Regions from separate parts of the Paenisporosarcina sp. P4_E4_2 genome, predicted to be linked through region 1. Evidence: riboswitches for the same ligand, from Rfam matches in the RefSeq annotation. Region 1 holds a riboswitch; each other region holds the start of a gene.
The links. Region 1 has a riboswitch for S-adenosylmethionine ahead of metE (5-methyltetrahydropteroyltriglutamate--homocysteine S-methyltransferase). Riboswitches for the same ligand answer to the same signal wherever they lie in the genome.
Positions count from the first base shown of each region.

Region 1 (5,240 bases):
GCAGGTTATTTGAATCAAATCTAAAACTTTTTGGAAAGAATTACGTATTAACTTATAAGAAAAAATCACTTCAAATTAGGGGTGTAGATAAATGAGCGACCGATTTGAACTAAGTTTTAAAAACAAGGAAGTTAGAATATGGTTTGTTATTATGGTACCAGTTGTGATAGGAAGTGTATTATTTATGCTTTTCACTGAAATTAATTACCATTCTTTGGTGTCTTTATTCCCTGTAATGGGTTGGTTGATTTTTTATATATGGCGTTATCTATATAGAAGGAAACAGGAGAAAGAATCTCCTATTACTTAATGTAACTTTGTGGTTCCATTCTAAAAGGATTGGTTTAATTATCTTTTCTTATTAAACTAACGGGTGCTTTAGTTAAAGGTCATCGGGCTGTTTAAACAGCCCTTTTTCTTATTGAACTAACGGGGCAGGTTAGTTCAATAAGAATTTTTCATTTATTGGAACTATTTGGGTTAAATAACGTAATAATTATAAAGGATTAAATTAAATTAAGGAGGATAACCCTTGAACAAATTCGGTGTTATCTCATTGCTAATGTTTATTAGTAGTATTATTGCTTTTTATATTTTGAGAGGACCTAATGCTGATATATATGTTGGTATAAAAATTTTTAGTGTTCTATCAATTATTGGGATTGTGTTTGCATTTATGTCAGGAAACAAGTTGTGGTTTTTTATCGGGGGGATTCTAAATATTTGTATGCTGGTGTTCACTTTTTTTCTATTACTCGCAATGGGTATAGGTGAGCCTTAAACTATCGGAATAAAATTAAAAGATGAAATGGTTGATATATTATTTACTTATACAGCTAATTTCTTATTGAACTAATGGGGCAGGTTAGTTTAATAAGAAATGTGAAGTAGCACCCATTTTTAGTGGTAAAATTAGGAATAAAGAACAGGAACGGAGATGTAATTTTGGAAAGAATCTTCTTATTCGTATTACTCTTGATAAATTTATTTTACGTAGTGAGTTTCCTTATCAGTTTTGAATTTTTTACATTTAGTATTCTATGGATTATCTTTTTTATCGTCAGTTTATTCATTTCAATTTTTTATTTGTTACTTTCAAAAAGGAAATCCAGCTATATTGCTTATTTAACAATTGCGGTTTTAGTTGCAAGCATTAGTTCTTCAGGGGCTTATGGTATTCAATATTATCTATCTAACTTTATGGGTTAATATTGTTCTAACGAGTGCTTTAGTGATTTTCGGATTAATAATTCTTTTTACTAACGGGTACTTTAGTAAAAATCTTTGGGCTGCTTTGGTAGCCCTTTTTTCTTATTCAACTAACGGGGCAGGTTAGTTGAAGAGTGTGGTATAACTTTTGTTCAACAATTGGGCCATTTTGTGGAGAAGGGAGATGGGAGAACTATGGAAAAAGTATTAAGAAAATCAGGTCTGTATGGGTTAGTGTTCGGATTGGCTGTTTCCATTCTATTTGTTAGTTACAAAGAAATTCAAGAGGTAGATAACGGTGGTCGCCTAATTACGTATAAACCGTTTCTTGATTATTTTATAGCGATTTTACGTTTTGGAATTATAGGAATGTTTTTGGGTTTGTTTATTGGTTGGAAGGATTATGAAAAGAAACATAAGACACAGCAACAAGGAAAAACATATTACATCCTTGCCTTTTTTGTTGTAGTCCTCATTTCAAGCATTTTAATGTTGATATTAAATTGGTGAAATAGTATTCCGTTTTCATCTTCAAATAACGGGGCAGTTTACTTGAAGAAGAATATTGTGTAAATTATCATTATTTGAAATGATTGTGATTGAACTTAAGAAGGTGGGGGGTATTCTAAATGACGAACCTGAGTATCCAAATTCAAATAGAAGTATCGAATTAGAAATTGGTAAAGAGATTTATCACGAAAATGGTTTGGCTTGTAAAAGTTTGTTAATGAAAGACGACTATGAGACTTGCTACCAAAACTAATATCTCTTATTGCACTAACGGGTGCTTTAGTTAAACAAGACCATCATTTCGATGGTCTATTTTTACGTCCGAAACATCAAGTAAATTTCGGCCATCTATTGTGAAATGTTACACTTAAACTAACGGGGCAGAATAGTTCAATAAGGTTTTTGGTTTTAATGGTAAAATATGTTTATGGAGGAAGAGTTAAATGGATAGTTTTTTCATAATACTTATGGGCTTTTTTATCGTTATTGCAAATATTATTGGGTTTATATTTTACAGAAAAAAGAAAAATCTATATTTTTCTGCTTTTACAATATTAATACTAGCAGTCTTATTTGGTGCAATCGGTGGTGCGTTAGCGATATTTACTATTCGAGATCCTTTTGCAGTGTTTTATGGCATGCAACTAGGGTACTATTTAATGATAAATAGTGTCATCGTTTTTATTATTGCAGTTTTAGCAACCGTCGTAAAAAAATATAACAGCAGAAACATGTGATTCACGATTATTCAACTAACGGGTGCTTTACTTCAATAAGGAGTGAATCCTTTTTTCTTATTGAACTAACGAGGCAGGTTAGTTGAAGAAGAATATAATTAAAATCAATGGATAAAATACCTACAAAGTAAGTTGAGTAGGTGATGAAATGAAAAAAATATTTATAATTTTAATCGTTGGTATTGTTTTGACTACATCACTAATAACGTACGCAAATCGTCCAATAACACAACCTACACGAGAGAATGTGTTAGAAGATGCCGTAATTGATCTATTACAGCCACAATTAAGCAAGGCGATTGAAGACCATTATGGAACTACTTTTGCAATAGACCTGCATAGTAGCACATTTCCTCTTCAACTAACGGGTGCTTGAGTTGAAAAAGAAAAAAGAAAAAAGCTAACGTCTGAGAAAAGACGTGAGCTATCAGTATTTACAGGTATACTCCGCATGTACCGTTTTAACGCAAATAACCAACCATTCTTGTAACGCCCAAAATCCTTGATATATATAGGTTTTAGGCGTTTTTTGTTTAGGTGTTAAGGTTAAAGAAAGAAGGATTAACACATTTTTTGTGAACTTATAGAACTAACGAGAAGAAAAGCTTTTGATGTACATCAATCAAACGCTGCATAAGCAGCAATCATGCTCATTATAGTTCCGTCGATTCCTCGACGATCAAATACTTTTGGGGCTGCTTTTTAATCTGTTCTTTACGTCCGTAGTGTACTTTGTGAAAAGATAAAAACGGTAAAAAACGCATTTCAGGAAATTGTTTACTTTATTGAATGTTTGTATTATTATAATAAATAAGTTAAATTCGTTGATTTTAAAACGAGCAAAACTGATACCATTTAAACCATTAATAAAACTAAATAGTTAATTTCAACTTATCAAGAGAGGTGGAGGGAAAGGCCCTTTGAAACCTCGGCAACAGACTCATTATTGAGCACTGTGCCAATTCCTTCAAGCGATTATGCTTGGAAGATAAGTTGAGATCTTGTCTACTAATGATGAGTCTCTTCTTGTTCCCAAGAAGAGACTTTTTTGTTTTTTAAATTATAAAAATGAGAAAAACAAATTTTAGAAAATTATTTACTTTCTTGAATTTATGTATTAATATAACAACTAAGTTAAATTCGTTGATTTCAAAACGAGCAAAACTGATACCATTTAAACCATTAATAAAACTAAATAGTTAATTTCTACTTATCAAGAGAGGTGGAGGGAAAGGCCCTTTGAAACCTCGGCAACAGACTCATTATGAGCACTGTGCCAATTCCTTCAAGCGATTATGCTTGGAAGATGAGTTGAGATCTTGTCACTTATATTTAATGATGAGCCTCTTCTTGTTTCCAAGAAGAGGCTTTTTTGTTTTTAGAAATATGGGTTCATTAGCCACAGTTTCAAATAGAAACGGGCATGAAAATATAAAAATAGAAGGAGTGTAAAAAATATTATGAGTAGAGTAAAAAGTTCGAATTTAGGTTATCCAAGAATTGGTGTAAAACGCGAATGGAAAAATTCACTGGAGCAGTTATGGGCAGGGAAACTAGAAAAAGAATCATTCTTAAAACAAATTGAGGAGATTCGTCTAAACAATCTGCAGAAACAAAAAGATTTAGGAATTGACTTGATACCAGTTGGAGACTTTAGCTTGTATGATCATGTGCTTGATACAGCCGTTATGTTCGGATTAGTACCGAATCGTTTTGAATACGACGGCGGTAAAGTATCACTTGAAACGTATTTTGATATAGCACGAGGCAATAAAGGTGCGGTTGCATCTGAAATGACAAAATGGTTTAACACAAACTATCACTATATTGTTCCAGAGCTTAATGAAGCAGTACCTACTCTTGTTGAAAACCGTCCACTTCAATTTTATAAAGAGGCTAAACAGAAACTTAATATCGAAGGAAAGCCTGTAATCTTAGGACCTATCACATTTGTAAAACTGTCAAAGGGTTATAAAGAAAGTGAGTTTAAAGCAGTTGTTGAAAAATTTGTACCGCTTTACGCTGACATTTTACGTGAATTACAAAAAGAAGGAGTAGAGTGGGTACAAATCGATGAACCGATTTTATCTACAACGATTTCCAAAGAAGATGTTGCGTTATTTAAGGATATCTATCAAACATTGCATGATGCAGCGCCAAACATAAAGCTGATATTACAAACATATTTTGAAAGCATTGAACATTACGAAGATGTTATCTCACTTCCTGTTCAAGGAATTGGACTTGATTTTGTATATGATATTGGTCAAAATCTTGCTGCTTTGAGAAAGTATGGTTTCCCAAAAGATAAGGTTCTTGCTGCTGGAGTAATTGACGGGCGAAACATATGGCGTGCAAATCTTAATGATCATTCTGCAATTCTTGCAGAGATTGCTAATGTTGTTTCAAAAGATCGTCTTATTGTACAATCTTCATCAAGCTTATTGCATGTACCTGTGACAGTTAAAAGTGAAGAAACGCTTGATGACGTCCTAAAAGGAGCATTATCATTTGCTAATGAAAAATTACATGAAATTGTTCTACTGACAAAAGGCTTAAACGATGGAAAAGAAGCGATACAAAAAGAAATCAGTGCAAGTACAGAAGCGATTCAAGCGTTACAAAAATCATCATTCCGAAATAACACACTAGTTCAAGAAGCCATTCAAAACTTGCATACGTATAAAGCGGAACGAAAAGCAATATTTAAAGTCCGTCAAGAGATACAAAAAGAGGCTTTTCAATTACCACTTCTTCCAACAACAACAATCGGAAGCTTCCCGC
Region 1 is NZ_JBFUJC010000052.1:6,654-11,893, reverse strand. Features, by position in the region: gene AC1DSB_RS06270 (hypothetical protein) at 92-310, shown strand; gene AC1DSB_RS06265 (hypothetical protein) at 563-781, shown strand; gene AC1DSB_RS06260 (hypothetical protein) at 1,405-1,719, shown strand; gene AC1DSB_RS06255 (3-isopropylmalate dehydrogenase) at 2,163-2,456, shown strand; gene AC1DSB_RS06250 (hypothetical protein) at 2,644-2,832, shown strand; SAM riboswitch class I at 3,345-3,451, shown strand; SAM riboswitch class I at 3,664-3,769, shown strand; gene metE (5-methyltetrahydropteroyltriglutamate--homocysteine S-methyltransferase) at 3,917-5,240, shown strand, end outside.

Region 2 (7,675 bases), on a different contig from region 1:
CCAGTGATTTCACTTGGGTATTGCATTGCTAAGAAAAGACCCGCTTGAGCGCGCTCATCTACTTCCATTTCCAGTACATCTTCACCGTCTAAAGTGACTGAACCAGAAGTTACTTCATATTTCGGGTGACCCATGATTGCTGAAGCTAAAGTAGATTTACCAGTACCATTTGGTCCCATGATTGCGTGAATTTCGTTTGTATTAAGTGTAAGGTTCAATCCTTTAAGAATCTCCTTACCATCAATGGCAACGTGAAGATCTTGAATAACTAAAGTCGACATTTTATAACCTCCATATTGTATAAATGAACGGAAAAACCCATTCTTAATTTATTATCATTCTAATCTTAACCGAATTATCGACCCCTTGCAAATCTTTTAAACGGCCTATTAATTTATATGAAAATCGTTTAACACAATTGAAATTAACTAATATCAGCACGATTTATCATATACTATCATTCACTGTTTTTCATTTTCAATAAAGCAAATCTAATTGAGAATCGATTTCACTAAGAAACGACAAAAAAAAGCCAATGAACCTAGGCTCACTGACTTTTGCTACTATTTATTATACTTCTCAATGTGCTTGACGCTCTAGACGAGCCGCGATTTGTTGGCCAATTTCATGATCATGTTCACGTTGCATTTCAACCCTAATTCGTATATCGGCGTCATTTTGATAATCAACCAATCCAACTCCATGTGCGCTTCTGAATGCTTGGTCCATACGTTCTGTGTAGGTAAAATCTAGTGATTGGATAGTGAATCATTCCTTTCAAATTTTCAACCTACTGTTGTAAGTTGTAATCCTTCACATTTGTATATATACCCACAGGTCAAACTTTTAAACAAAAACTCTCATAACTTTTGTTTTTGTTTTATAACAAAAGTATGTATCGATTCGTTTTCCACGGACTAACTGGTTAATCTCAGTACGTTGGCTTAGGCCTAACAAGCGGCAAGCGCATATGTACAATTTACAACGAGATTTTTAATCAGCTCAAAATAAAAAAAAGTTCGACCGAATTAACGGAAGAACTTTTTTGGAAAACATCCAACAAATCAAGCTATGATTTGTTTCTTATAAAGAAACTTCATTAAAAATACTTGAACCAACCAAACCGATTTCTTCAAGGACAGCATTTAACTCTTTGTCAGCTTCCTGGAATTTTGCATTTGCTTCATCTAATTGAACTTCGCCTTCAGAAGCTAACGCTTTTGATTTCATTGTGTAAGCTTCTTGAATTTTAGAAAGTGCGCTGTTAATTGCTTCTTGTTGCTTTGTTAAGGTTTTAGGAACTTCCAACGCCTCTACTTTTGCTGATGTATTGTCTGCAGAAGCTTTTGCTGCATCTTTCATCGTTTGAAGATCGGCACCTTCAGGAAGCGTAGCTTCACCCGCTGCATCTTCAAAAGCGTTTAAATCAGCATCAACCTCATTAATTGATTGAGAAATGGATAAATAAAACTTCATCATATCTGCTGCAGGATTAGCTTTTTCTTCAGTCTTTGCTGCTCCGTTTGTTGTTGTTTCCGGCTTTTCTTCTTTATCAGATGAACATGCCGCAAGAACGATTGTAAGTGAAGTAAGTAGTAGTAATAATTTTTTCATCATTGAATCTCCTTTATATGTAGTCAATTTGCATCATTATCCTACCATAACAATATTCCCAATGTAAAGGCTATACAAAATAGTCGGAACACATTGAAAATTATGATTCCAAAGAGCTACTTTCATTAGTTTTTTCACGTGAAAGTCGATTCACGATTAACATGGTGATGCCTCATCTCCATTTATATTTGTTGCCAATTCAAAACTATCCTGTGCTATGTAATGTACAATCATTAATATAATCATCGTTTGGATTAAATCCTAACTCGGTATGACACTCATTTAATTTGGAGTAAAATGAAATTTAATCGGCATTGTCTTGGATTTAATCGGCATCAAATACCATTTAATCGGTCTCACCCAATAATTCCTACAAAAAACAATCTTCAATTTACTGGGTGACTAAGTATCATCTTCCAAGAAATAGAAAAGACGCCGGTTTCCCGGCGTCCATAGGATTACTTTATTTAACTGGAACGACCGAACCGCCCCATTCATCTAAAATGAAATCTTGAATTTCTTTAGATTTCAATACTTCAACTAATGCTTTAATTTCTTTATTTTTTTCATTACCAGCTTTTACAGCAATGATATTTACGTATGGAGATTCTGAGTTTTCAATAGCGATTGAATCTTCCAATGGGTTCAACCCAGCGTCGATTGCGTAGTTTGAGTTGATTAACACCGCATCGCCTTCTTCATTTTCGTACATTTGTACAAGAAGTGCCGCTTCGTATTCTGCATCAAATTCCAAGTTCTTCGGATTGTCTACAATATCTTTTACTTCTGCTGTTGTCTTATCAATGCCTTCTTTTAATGTGATTAGACCCTCAGCTTCCAACATAGATAGGATACGACCATGGTCAGCAACTGAATTACTAATCAGTATCGTTGCTCCTTCAGGAAGTTCATCCAGAGACTTATATTTTTTTGAGTACACACCGATTGGCTCAATATGGATACCGCCAGCATTGGCAAAATCATAGCCATGATCGGCCATTTGAGCTTCGAAGTAAGGAATGTGCTGGAAGTAGTTTGCATCCAAATCGCCATTTTCCAAATCCTCATTCGGTAAAATGTAATCTTGGTAAGTTTCAATTTTAAGTTCAATACCTTTTTCTTCAAGCAACGGTTTTGCTTGTTCCAAAATTTCTGAATGGGGTATGTTAGATGCTCCCACTACAAGTTCTTTACTGTCTCCACCTGATGATGAGCCAGCTCCTCCTCCACATGCCGCTAGAGTGATTGCACTTGCCGATAATAAAATTCCTGCTACAAATTTCTTCATCATTTTCTCTCCCTTTTTTTGTTTATTTGATCGAGCTTTCACCCGAAAGCACCTTAACGTTTGTCTGTTTTTGTTGTGATCGAATCTCCCACCCATTGGATGATAAAGACAATTAGTAAAATGATAATTGTGGAAACAACTGTTACATCTCCCCTACTGCGTTGGAAGCCATCTAAAAATGCGAGTGTTCCAAGACCGCCCGCTCCAATAATTCCTGCCATCGCGGTATAACCTACAAGGGCAATTGCTGTAACGGTCAGTCCTGAGATTAATGCAGGCATGGACTCTGGAAGAAGCACTTTCCAAATGATTGTGGAAGTTTTAGCGCCCATTGAGCGAGCAGCTTCAATTACACCTTTATCTATTTCACGTAATGCAATCAGGACCATGCGGGCATAAAATGGTGCTGCACCTATGATTAGTGCCGGTAATGCAGCATTTGCCCCACGAATCGTACCGAGTAGGAATTTAGTAAACGGAATCAACAAAATAATTAAGATGATAAACGGGATGGATCTGAAAATATTAACGAACGCCCCTGTTAACCAGTACACTATTTTATTTGCCCATAATTGACGAGGGCTAGTTACAAACAGCAAAATTCCAAGTGCAAGTCCGATTATGAAAGTTAAAACGGTAGCCATTGAAGTCATATATAACGTTTCAAGTGTGGCTTCCCACATTTTTTCCCAATCCACATTCGGTAGAAGGTTTTCAATCATGTGAAATCACCTCCGTATGAACATCTTGTCCATGTAAATAATCAATCGCTTGATTGATGGCATTTGAATCGCCATCGATTTGTAAATATAACGTTCCATATGCACCATTTTGAGTTTGTGCGATATTCCCTTGAACGATGTTAACTTCTACTTGATATTGCTTAATTAATCTTGATAGAATCGGTTGCTCCGTTCTATCTCCGACAAAAACTAGTTTCACAAGCTTGCCTGAGGGATATTGCTCTACCAAATGAGCAATCGTCTGGCTGGCTGACTCCGGACCATTTACCTGGGCAACAAAACGTTTCGTAATGGGTTGTTCAGGAGTTTGGAATATTTGAAGTACACTTCCCATTTCAACCACTTTTCCAGCTTCCATGACTGCAACCCGATGACAAATTTTACGGATGACATGCATTTCATGTGTAATCAGGACAATTGTCAAACCCAACCGTTTGTTGATATCTACCAATAGTTCCAATATGGCATCTGTTGTTTCAGGGTCAAGTGCTGATGTCGCTTCATCACATAGCAGCACTTCAGGATTATTGGCAAGGGCACGTGCAATTCCTACCCGTTGCTTTTGACCGCCGGATAATTGGGAAGGGTATGCTTTCTCCCTGCCTGTCAATCCAACTAGTTCGATTAATTCTTTAACTCGTTCTGAACGTTGCGTTTTGCTAATCCCTGCAATTTCTAGTGGGAATGAGATATTTTCCTCGACTGTCCGCGACCATAGTAAGTTGAAATGTTGAAAAATCATGCTTACTTTTTGTCTTGCACTACGAAGATCCTGTCCTGAACTGGACGAGATTTCGTGTCCATTTACAGTGACACTACCTGAAGTAGGTTTTTCCAAGCCATTTAATAATCGGATCAAAGTACTTTTTCCTGCTCCACTGTAACCGATTATGCCAAAAATCTCGCCTTGATCAATCGTCACATTCACGTCATCTACCGCTATGAGTTGTCCATTACCGGTTTCAAACCGTTTTGATAAGTTTTTTAATTGAATCATATTCACTTCACCTCTGAATTTATACACCATTTTATTTGTTTTCTTTATCATGCATTTGCACTGGCTGCATGTTTCGCATGAGTCAAGAAGTTTAAAACCACTTACCTGCACTCAAGCATAACGCGCGCAAATAAACTCTTTCATTTCATTTAATATCAACATCATTTTATTGAAATATCCTAAAAAAATAAAAATCCCTTCCGCAGACAAGCAGAAGGGACTAATGCACAATTATATACGTTAGACCGTTCTCTCATCTTTCAAAGCGAATTCGCTTTGAGTGATTTGGCACCATTTCACAAATTGTGACGGTTGCCGGGCTTCATAGGGCACTTCCCTCAGCCTCTCTTTATAAGAGTTTACGATATTAAGTTTTTAGTTACGAATGATAATGTAACACGTTCAAATGCGAACGTCAATTTTTTTTTTGCAAACGATTATATAGATAGGGAACTGATTGAAAAGCATAAACTTTTTCAACTATTTGACCATTTTCCGCAATGAGTAAACAAGGGACGCTTTGGATTTGATAATCGACCGCTAAACTTTCTACATAGTTCAAGTTTGCTTTCCCTATTTGCAAATCTGGCAAAAGTTCTTCCACAACGTCCATCATTTTTGAGGCAACTTGGCAAGTTCCACACATGGGCGTATATAAATAATAAGCTGCCCTCTTTGCGTTTTGAGAATGATTTTCCCACTCCGCTCGCGTCCATTCTTTCATTGTATTCATCCTTTAGGCAATAAATTCCGCTTTAACATCGATATTCGCTCCGAGCAACACAGTCGCTAGAACTTTCATTGGTGTAGTCGCAACTTCTCGGTAGGCTGGATCAGTATATAAATGAAGTGCTTCGGGAAATTCACGTTTAATGAGCGCACGTAATTTCTCTCCGGACTTATCAGCATCGACAAATACATAAATCTCCAACTGATCGTAGGGGGCTAATATTTCTTCCAATCGCGTGGGGCTGACTGTTCCGTTCGTGCAGATAATTTCAACTGGCTCTGCAATAAGTCGCAGAATCCGCTGTTTATCTGATCGACCTTCTACAATTATGACTTTATCTATTGGCATGGGATCACTCCTGGCTGTACTGACATAAAAGATTGTTTAAAAAGTTTTCTTGAAACGGAGTCCATCAGGTTGCAACTCTTCCCGATCACAACCATTGCCACTCTTTTCAATATCCCGTTTTAAACTCGCTGTTATAATCGACATATGCAAAAAACGCCGAACAAATGTCGGCGTTCAACTAACGATATTACTCTTGTGTCATTTCTTCGTATTGCTCAGCCGTCATTAATGAGTCCACTTCAGACAAATCTGTAGGTTCTACAACGATCATCCATGCATTCTCGTATGGAGATTCATTCACGAATTCAGGACTGTCTTCCAATCCGCTGTTCACTTCAACTACTTTACCACTGATTGGTGCGTATAGCTCAGAAACTGTTTTAACAGATTCAACACTGCCAAATGGTTCGTTCGTTTTGATTTCGTCGCCTACTTGTGGAAGTTCTACGAATACAATATCACCAAGCTCAGATTGAGCGAAGTTAGTGATGCCGATGCGTGCTTTTCCATCTTCAACTTTAACCCATTCGTGTTCCTCAGAGTAGCGTAATTCTTTTGGTGTGCTCATTAATACCCCTCCAAATATGTAATATATTCAACTTCAGTTTGACATAATCTTTCCTTAAAAACAAGAACAGAAAATCAGCTTTTCCAATTCACAGTAAAATCCGACTCCTTAAAACCTACTGTGGCTTTCAAGCCGTCCGTCACAAGGGGTCTCTTAATGAGCATCCCGTCTGAAGCAAGCAATTCATATTGTTCTTCATCTGACATCGTCGGCAGTTTATCTTTTAAACCAAGCTCCCTGTATTTCATTCCACTCGTGTTATAAAACTTCTTAAGCGGCAACCCACTTGTCTCTACGATCTTTTTCAACTCTTCCTTTGAAGGGGGAGTTTCTACAATATGTACATCATGATACGTAAGACCTTCGGCATCCAACCATGCTTTAGCCTTTTTGCAAGTACTACATTTCGGATATCCATAATACGTAATAGCCATCATTAAACCTCCTTATCATCATTTTAACCAGTCTATCAAAAAATAAATCCGAACACCTCATCAGAAGCGTTCGGATTTTTTATTCTACGTTTTTCTTTGCGTCAATCAAATATTTTCACTTGTTTATTTCCAGTTTTGAAGGAAGTTCTCCTTAGGTTCATCGAAGAACCTATCGGTGATTTTTAGTATTAATAGTTTTCTTAAAATACAAACAAGGCGAAGTGGCAGAAGCACTTCGCCTTGTTCAATAATAGGGTCAAATATCGAAATTTTATTAAACTACGTATTTCACAGCGTCAATCAATTTAACCGAAGCTTCACGTTTTTTGGCAATTACATTATAAGGAGTAGAGCGAGTCAATTTACGCAGTGCAGAAAGCATCATGCGTAAGTTATCGCCTTCAACTGCAGCAATCAATGTTTCTTTCGCATCTTTTTCGATACATTCAAAAGCTTCCTGACAGAAGATTTGAGTGTATAGAAGTTTTTGGTTCGCTTTATCAACACCGTCACGCTGGATTGCTTTCTCTGAACGCAGAACAGCTGATTCCATTGCGAATAGATTGTTCACGATGTCCGCAATGTTTGTCAATACTTCTTGTTCAGTTTCAAGTTTTGTACCGTAACGTTGAGCCGCTAAACCTGCAGCTAGCAAGCCGATTTTTTTAGCATTTTGCACCAATACTTTTTCTTGAGCTAATGGTGCATCTTCAATTTCTTCTGGCATCATCATTAACAATTCTGATTGAAGCGCTTGTGCTTTTTGAAGAAGTGGAAGTTCACCTTTCATAGCTTTACGCAAGAACGTACCAGGTACCAGCAAACGATTGATTTCATTTGTGCCTTCGAAAATACGGTTAATGCGGGAGTCACGATAGATGCGCTCTACTTCATACTCTTGCATGAAGCCGTAACCGCCATGCAACTGAACTGCTTCATCCGCAATATAATCC
Region 2 is NZ_JBFUJC010000049.1:4,944-12,618, forward strand. Features, by position in the region: gene sufC (Fe-S cluster assembly ATPase SufC) at 1-281, opposite strand, end outside; gene AC1DSB_RS06010 (YuzK family famiily protein) at 580-729, opposite strand; gene AC1DSB_RS06015 (hypothetical protein) at 1,084-1,614, opposite strand; gene AC1DSB_RS06020 (MetQ/NlpA family ABC transporter substrate-binding protein) at 2,078-2,902, opposite strand; gene AC1DSB_RS06025 (methionine ABC transporter permease) at 2,956-3,624, opposite strand; gene AC1DSB_RS06030 (methionine ABC transporter ATP-binding protein) at 3,617-4,642, opposite strand; SAM riboswitch class I at 4,893-5,000, opposite strand; gene AC1DSB_RS06035 (thioredoxin family protein) at 5,058-5,366, opposite strand; gene AC1DSB_RS06040 (toprim domain-containing protein) at 5,379-5,720, opposite strand; gene gcvH (glycine cleavage system protein GcvH) at 5,908-6,288, opposite strand; gene AC1DSB_RS06050 (arsenate reductase family protein) at 6,363-6,722, opposite strand; gene AC1DSB_RS06055 (acyl-CoA dehydrogenase family protein) at 6,997-7,675, opposite strand, start outside.
Region 2: another riboswitch for S-adenosylmethionine. It lies ahead of AC1DSB_RS06030 (methionine ABC transporter ATP-binding protein); the one in region 1 lies ahead of metE (5-methyltetrahydropteroyltriglutamate--homocysteine S-methyltransferase).

Region 3 (6,823 bases), on a different contig from region 1:
CCCGCCACCTGCATTGATGACGGAATCAATACCAAAGTCTTCAATCAGTTGCGGCACCATGCCCGGATGAATTCCGGCTGAAGGCACTGGCAAAGAGGTCTTTATCAAACCAGGAACATGGAGTGCATCTGCAATTTGTAGTGTTTCTGATTTTTCCAAGGCCACACTGCCATATGGTGAAGGAAATAACGAGAAATCCGCCCCGGCAAGTCGCAATAATTTACCCAGTGCGAGGTGGTWTGAGAGACCATACTTTTGGGATGGAGTGAATGCTCCCGAAACGGCTGGGTGTGCCATAATCRGAATCGCAATTTCTGGATCTTCAGCTAAACTTTGCAGTGTATCCAATCCGTATGCATAAACATTAAACAGCAACATATCTGCCCCTAGCTCTGTCGCGTGTCTTGCTTTGTCTTTTAAGTCGAATGTACGTCCTGTCAAATTCACTGCGTAACGTGTGCGGTGACCTGTCTCCGAGAAAACATGCTCGAGTACTTCACGTCCTTTTACAATCCGTTGTTCAAAAGGCGTCGACTCGTTTTCGAATAAAATTTCATCATCTTTCACAAAATCCACACCACCGCGTGCTTGGTGTTCGAGTTGTGTTAGTAAAAAGCCCAAATCTTTCCCGAGTATGCCTTTAAAGATACTCATGACAAATGGTCGTTCTTGCACGCCTGTCAATTGTCGGATTCCTTCTGTGCCGAATTTCGGCCCTGGAAAGTGGCCCGTTAATTCCGGACTGAACTCCAAATCAATTAATTTGATTTCCCCGTCCAGTGATAACTTGCCAAAAGTCGTCGTTAAAATGGCTGGCAAATCAGGACTGAAATTCGCCATGGGGTATGCAATGCGAATAATTCCTTTCGTTCGGCTTTCTAATTGACTATTTTCTTTTTGGACAGATACAACGCGTCCCTTATGTTTCTTCAGTTGCTGTTGTTCCAGTTGCGGTAAGTCGGTCCATGATCCGACCGTCAAGCCAAGTGCGATGCCTTCTGCTTTTTTTTCTAAATTTTCTTCTATGCTATGGACTAAATAAGTCGCGATTACTTCACTCAATGTCTCCACCTCTTTAGGGAAAATAAAAAACCTCTTCACAAAAAAGAAGAGGTTAGTAGTTGAACTAACATCCTCTTATCTGTCAGCTACTGCTGCAAGAATTAGCACCGTGCCTACTCGCGTAAGTCGGTTGCCGGGTTTCATAGGGCTAGTCCCTCCACCTGCTCTTGATAAGAAAAATGTAGATATGATATTTTTTAAAATCTAAATTGGATTATGACAGGGTGCAAAATACTTGTCAACATAATTTTCTAACAAATTAAAATATACTGCTTTTTATGTGTGTGATAAAGTTATGCTATGTTTGCCGGGAAATAGATATGACCGTCCTAAGAAATAAATTTCAAACCGACAGCCGCTCCTAACACCATGGCAATAAACAGCATGCGCAACCATGTTTTAGGCTCCCCGTATAAAATCATGCCTAAAATCGCTCCACCTGAAGCACCAATACCTGTCCACACTGCGTATGCCGTACCCATCGGAAGGGTTTCCATGGCGAGTGCAAGGAACAGGAAGCTTGCCAAAAAGCTTGCGAACAATCCGCTAATGGACTTCCAATTGCGACTTTTATGCACTTGACTGATCATCGCCACACCTGTCATTTCAAACAATCCAGCAATGATTAAGAATATCCACGCCATTAGGATTCCACCTCTTCCTGTTCTTTTGTCACCAGCTTAAGCCCGACAACCCCAATTAACAGAAGTGCAATCAAGGCAATTTTTGCGATACTAAATGATTCCCCGAAAAAGAGGATATCCGCAATCACTGTACCAGCTGTACCAAGTCCGACAAACACTGCATACACGGTTCCAACAGGAAGTGTTTTCCCTGCCATAATCATTAAATAGAAACTCACTGAAATCGCAATTGCCGTGCCCAACCATGTCCAAATATCATCCGCATGCTTGAGACCAATTACCCAAAACACTTCAAAAAATGCTGCTATGAAGACTTTCATCCATTCTTTATTCATGAAAACATACTCCTTTTCCAAATCAAAATAAGCCCGAGAGATAAACGTATCATACGTCATCTCCCAGGCTTTTATCCTTCCGTGTATCTTTGCATGTGTGCAAAGCGTTTTCTCTTGGACCAGACCAAACCGGTTGTTTGCGGAACCCTAGAAAACTTGGCCGCCATTGTGAAAATGGCGCTTTATGAATTTATTAATTCCATGGCTAGAATAAACTATATTTTACAGAGAGTCAAACGATGCGCTCGCTTTAAAGAAACAGTTGTAACAATTGGAAGTAAATGTAATACTTAATGGTACTATATTTGGTTGTTGCGGAAGGAGAATCACAATGAAAACCTTCAAAAATAAGATGATTATTCTAATCATGTCCATCGTCATTTTCGTCATTTATTTTCAGATACTTGGATTTTTTGCAGGTAATCTACTTCCTATCTCTCCACTTGGTACGATGATTGGATTGATCATTCTTTTTCTTCTCATCCCGATTTCGTATCTGTCAGCGTATGGAGTGGTAAAAGTTATTAAAGATATGTAAATTCCCGTATGAAGGAGTTTTTAAACAAGAAAAAACTCTCCATAAGAAATGAGAGTAGTAAAGTGAATCAATTTATTTATTTATGATTGCGTTTAGTTAATTCCAAGGTGTCTGTGATGAATTTAATTGAGAAAATCTCTTTTCTTGTGCTCTTTGAGTGGACTTACTTATGAAGTCCATAAATCGCGTCAAAGATATTTTTTTCCAAGGTCTTCGTTGAATTTCCACGTTAATGACTCTCCTTTAAATCGCATTTTTTATTTTTCCTTTATCTAGCTTTTAGAGGTATTCGTTGTCGTTTATGAAATGGAAATGTGGCAATGGTTCCCGCGACTCCACTGATGGCTAAAAACGAAAGGATTGCGATAGGTAAAGCTTTCTTTTTCAAACGTGTTTGACTCATGTAGGACCTCCTTGGATTTGAGCTTGCACCTTTAGTGTAATAGATGAATATGAAGAGGATGTGAATAACTTGTTAAGACATTATTTAGAAAATGAACTTTTAATGTGAAGTTATAAGAAATCGACTGGTAACTTCTCCTTTTTCAAACGAATTTTGTTGGCTTCAATACAAGCACATCGAACTTTCGTGGTAAACTACTACTAGCATTTACAGTGTGAAACGAGGTTTTACTTATGATTCGAACATTTGGAGTTACCGTTGATAGCCAATTAGAAATGGACTTTCCTTTAGAAGATCTACATAAAAAGTCATTCGACTGGTACTGGATTGATTTTGACAAACCATCAGCCACTGAATGGGCTTTGCTTGATTCGTTCTTTCATTTCCATCCACTGGCGATTGAAGATTGTTTACACCGCTTGCAGCGCCCGAAAGTCGATTACCACGATGGATATCATTTCTTTGTCGTCCATACGCTGAATGAAGAGACACTCGAAGCAGAAGAATTGGATTTATTCGTTGGAAAGAATTTTGTTGTTACTTTTCATCATAATACCGTTCAAGAATTGGACTTGGTTCGAGAAAAATTGCAACGCGATGCCTCCTTCTGGGAACGTGGAGCGATTTATGCGATGTATCAAATTCTCGACAAAGTGGTTGATTCCTACTTTCCACTTGTGTACAAGATTGAGGACCATTTGAACGAAATTGAAGATCAGATGACGTTTGATATGAAGCATTTTTCGATGGATACTGTCTTTGAAATGCGCAGTGACTTGTTATGGTTGCGCCGAACGATTTTGCCGATGCGTGATTTGATGTACCGAGTTTTAAACTCGAGTAGTTTTAACCTTCAACAGCACGAACATTCCTACTTTGCGGATATTTCTGATCACCTCGTCAAACTGACAGAAATTGTGGAGTCAAACCGAGAACTTACAGCGGATATACGAGATAGCTATATGGCAATGAACTCCAATCGAATGAACCGAATCATGATGATTTTAACGATTGTATCCTCCATTTTCATTCCACTAACATTTGTAGCAGGGGTATATGGCATGAACTTTGAAAACATGCCGGAACTCGAGACGAAATACGGCTACTTTTTCGCTTTAGGCGGAATGGCACTTATCGGATTGTTAATGTTCGCCTGGTTTAAATACAAAGGCTGGCTGAATTTATTCAAATCATAATGAAAACCATCTCCCGAAAAAAAGGAGATGGTTTTTTATTTGATCGGTTTCCAGTTCATAAGTTCAAACAGGATTTCCCCATTGTAGTATCGAAAATAGAAATAGGATGAAGAACTCAATTTTAGAAAATTTTTGGGGAGGATTATAAGATGAAGGAAAAGTTACTAAGAGTAGGAACTACATATTTACCTGTTACCGACGTAGAGCTATCTTCGGAATGGTATGTACACAAATTAGGTGCTGAATTAAGCTATAAAGACAACGATAAAGCTATTCTTAATTTAGCCAACCAAAGTATATTCCTTGTTAAGTCTAGAGATAATCAAAGCTCGAACTTCTATGACATTAATGGGAATGAACATTTCTCTATTACCTTTGAAGTGAACGGATTATCTGCTTTAGAAAGTATACACAAGGATTTCAATGAAAAAGAAATAAGAATTGGCGATATCGAAAACCGCGGGCATGCAGGAAAAAACTTTGTTTTTTATGATTTAGATGGGAATAAATTTGACGTTTGGAGTGAATTAAGCAACATATTTAAAGAGAAATTCTTAACTGCTAAAAAGCTATAGAGTGATGGTGTTACAAGGCTTAACCCATTAACTTCACTTATTGTCCATAAAAAAAAGGAGCTTTACGCTCCTTAAATCGGCTGAATTATTCTTCGCCTTCTTCAGTGTTTTTGTTTTCAGAATCTACTTCGTCCTTCTGGTCACCATCATTGACACCATTATCCTGGTCAACTCCGTCACCACAACCTGCTAAACCACCCAAAACGATTCCACCTACTAGACTACTTGCTAATAATGTTTTTTTCCAATCTGCCATGTTAGTTTCCTCCTCATATTTTGTGTTAGTTGAATGTTTCTAATGTTCTAATTCAAATTTACCCCTATACAAAACATATAAACCTCATCCGTAAATGTTAATCGAAACAGTCATTTTTTCTTTCTTTATTAGACGAACAATAAAACAGCTCAGCAGATTCCTGCTGAGCTGTTTCTTTTATGCTTTTCCATCCGTCAGAAAAGGTTCATACATGGTAATGGCATGGTTTTCAGTAATGAACTCGTCATCGATTCGTTCTCCGAAACGGTTGAGTACTTCACGGTATATCGTGTTGTGACGTACGTACCCGCCCCATTGTTCTAATGTGAACCAATGCTCTTTTTCATAAACATTGTAGGTCGTCAAAGAAGGTTGTGTCGATCGCCATTCGCCTACCAAAGATTGATCGGTTACGTAAATGATTAGTTGGTAAGGTTCATTCGTTTCATTTTTAATCTGCAGGTCCAAATAGTTATATGCACAAGTTGCCCCGCTTCCAAAAGGTTGGCTGCGCTTGGAATCCGGAAATACATCGTAACTGTGACGGTAGCGTTCTGTTACAGTAAGTGGAGTATGCAAAGTCATCCAGTAAATCAGGTTGGATAATTGGCAAAGGCCACCGCCTGGACCAGATCGCACTTTCCCATAATGCAAAATCATGCCGTCAAGATAACCTTTCCGTCTCGTTGTTTTCCCAATTGTCTTCCAGTAGGAAAACGTTTCACCTGGCTGAACGACGATTCCACTTACTTTTTTAGCCGCAATCTTTAAATTCACGACTTTATTATATTGCAGTTGCATGTCCACGTCTTTTAACTGACGCAGCAACGGTGTCTTGTGTTTGAAAACTCGATATTCCAGTGATTCATTTCGCTTATTTTTTGCGTACTTTTTTTCATCCAGTACCCATTCAGCATATCGTTTCAGTCGATAAGCTTTAGTTCCCATCCATATACGGGAAGCACTTCTCTTTTTCGGTTTAAGAGATTGCAATTTAGTGCGCTCCTTTCAATTAGAAAATTAACCATCGTCATTAAATGCATATGAAAAGAACTTTCAATGTAGACACCTCAAAAATTGCAAATCATGACAACGTTCCCATCTGGATCTTGGATATTAAACCAAGCTTCTCTTCCACCTTTCGAGTCATTGAATCTTTATATCATTCTCCATAAACTAGGAGAATCCTTTTTATTATTACGATATGATGTTAATGAAGGTAAGGAGGATGAAACGAATGCAAGCACCCAAAGAGATATTGGCTGTATGGGGAAAATTTGACGACAAGCCTATGGATACGCTGATGAAACTATGGTGGTCCAAGCAATCAGGTGGTGGAGCACAGCGTCCTGTTTCTTTGATTAAGGAGCATTTCGAGCATTTCGGTGTCGCTGGGAATTGTGTAGACTTGTCGCTATGGTTAATTGAAGAATTCCGTGCTGCAGGTATTGAAGCTTATGGAATTACGAATGATGTCGATGCAGAACGGGCACATGTTGCTGTAATTGCGATAGATGGTGAAGGACATTGCTATTTGTGCGATCTCGGTGATCAATGGATTCAGCCAATCGCTGTGGATGCAGAACGGGTTAACCACCAAGACTATGTCAAAGGATTTTTTCCTGCTGCAAAAGTAAAACTCCGGACAGAACGATACAAGACCACCATTTCATATCAAAGGCCGAATGGGAAAGTATCAACTTCAGAATACGATATGACGCCACTCGATGATCATTTGTTGTGGGCCATTTCAGAGCGTGTGCAAAAAGTTTTCCGAAAGAAGCCGCTAGTTGAAATCAGGCTTCCTTTGGAAG
Region 3 is NZ_JBFUJC010000142.1:874-7,696, reverse strand. Features, by position in the region: partial or broken gene AC1DSB_RS11075 (2,3-diketo-5-methylthiopentyl-1-phosphate enolase) at 1-1,062, opposite strand, end outside; SAM riboswitch class I at 1,135-1,239, opposite strand; gene AC1DSB_RS11070 (DMT family transporter) at 1,392-1,706, opposite strand; gene AC1DSB_RS11065 (DMT family transporter) at 1,706-2,041, opposite strand; guanidine-I (ykkC/yxkD leader) riboswitch at 2,100-2,203, opposite strand; gene AC1DSB_RS11060 (hypothetical protein) at 2,373-2,579, shown strand; gene AC1DSB_RS11055 (hypothetical protein) at 2,848-2,982, opposite strand; gene corA (magnesium/cobalt transporter CorA) at 3,216-4,178, shown strand; gene AC1DSB_RS11045 (VOC family protein) at 4,328-4,753, shown strand; gene AC1DSB_RS11040 (hypothetical protein) at 4,839-5,009, opposite strand; gene AC1DSB_RS11035 (VanW family protein) at 5,187-5,957, opposite strand; gene AC1DSB_RS11030 (hypothetical protein) at 6,247-6,823, shown strand, end outside.
Region 3: another riboswitch for S-adenosylmethionine. It lies ahead of AC1DSB_RS11075 (2,3-diketo-5-methylthiopentyl-1-phosphate enolase); the one in region 1 lies ahead of metE (5-methyltetrahydropteroyltriglutamate--homocysteine S-methyltransferase).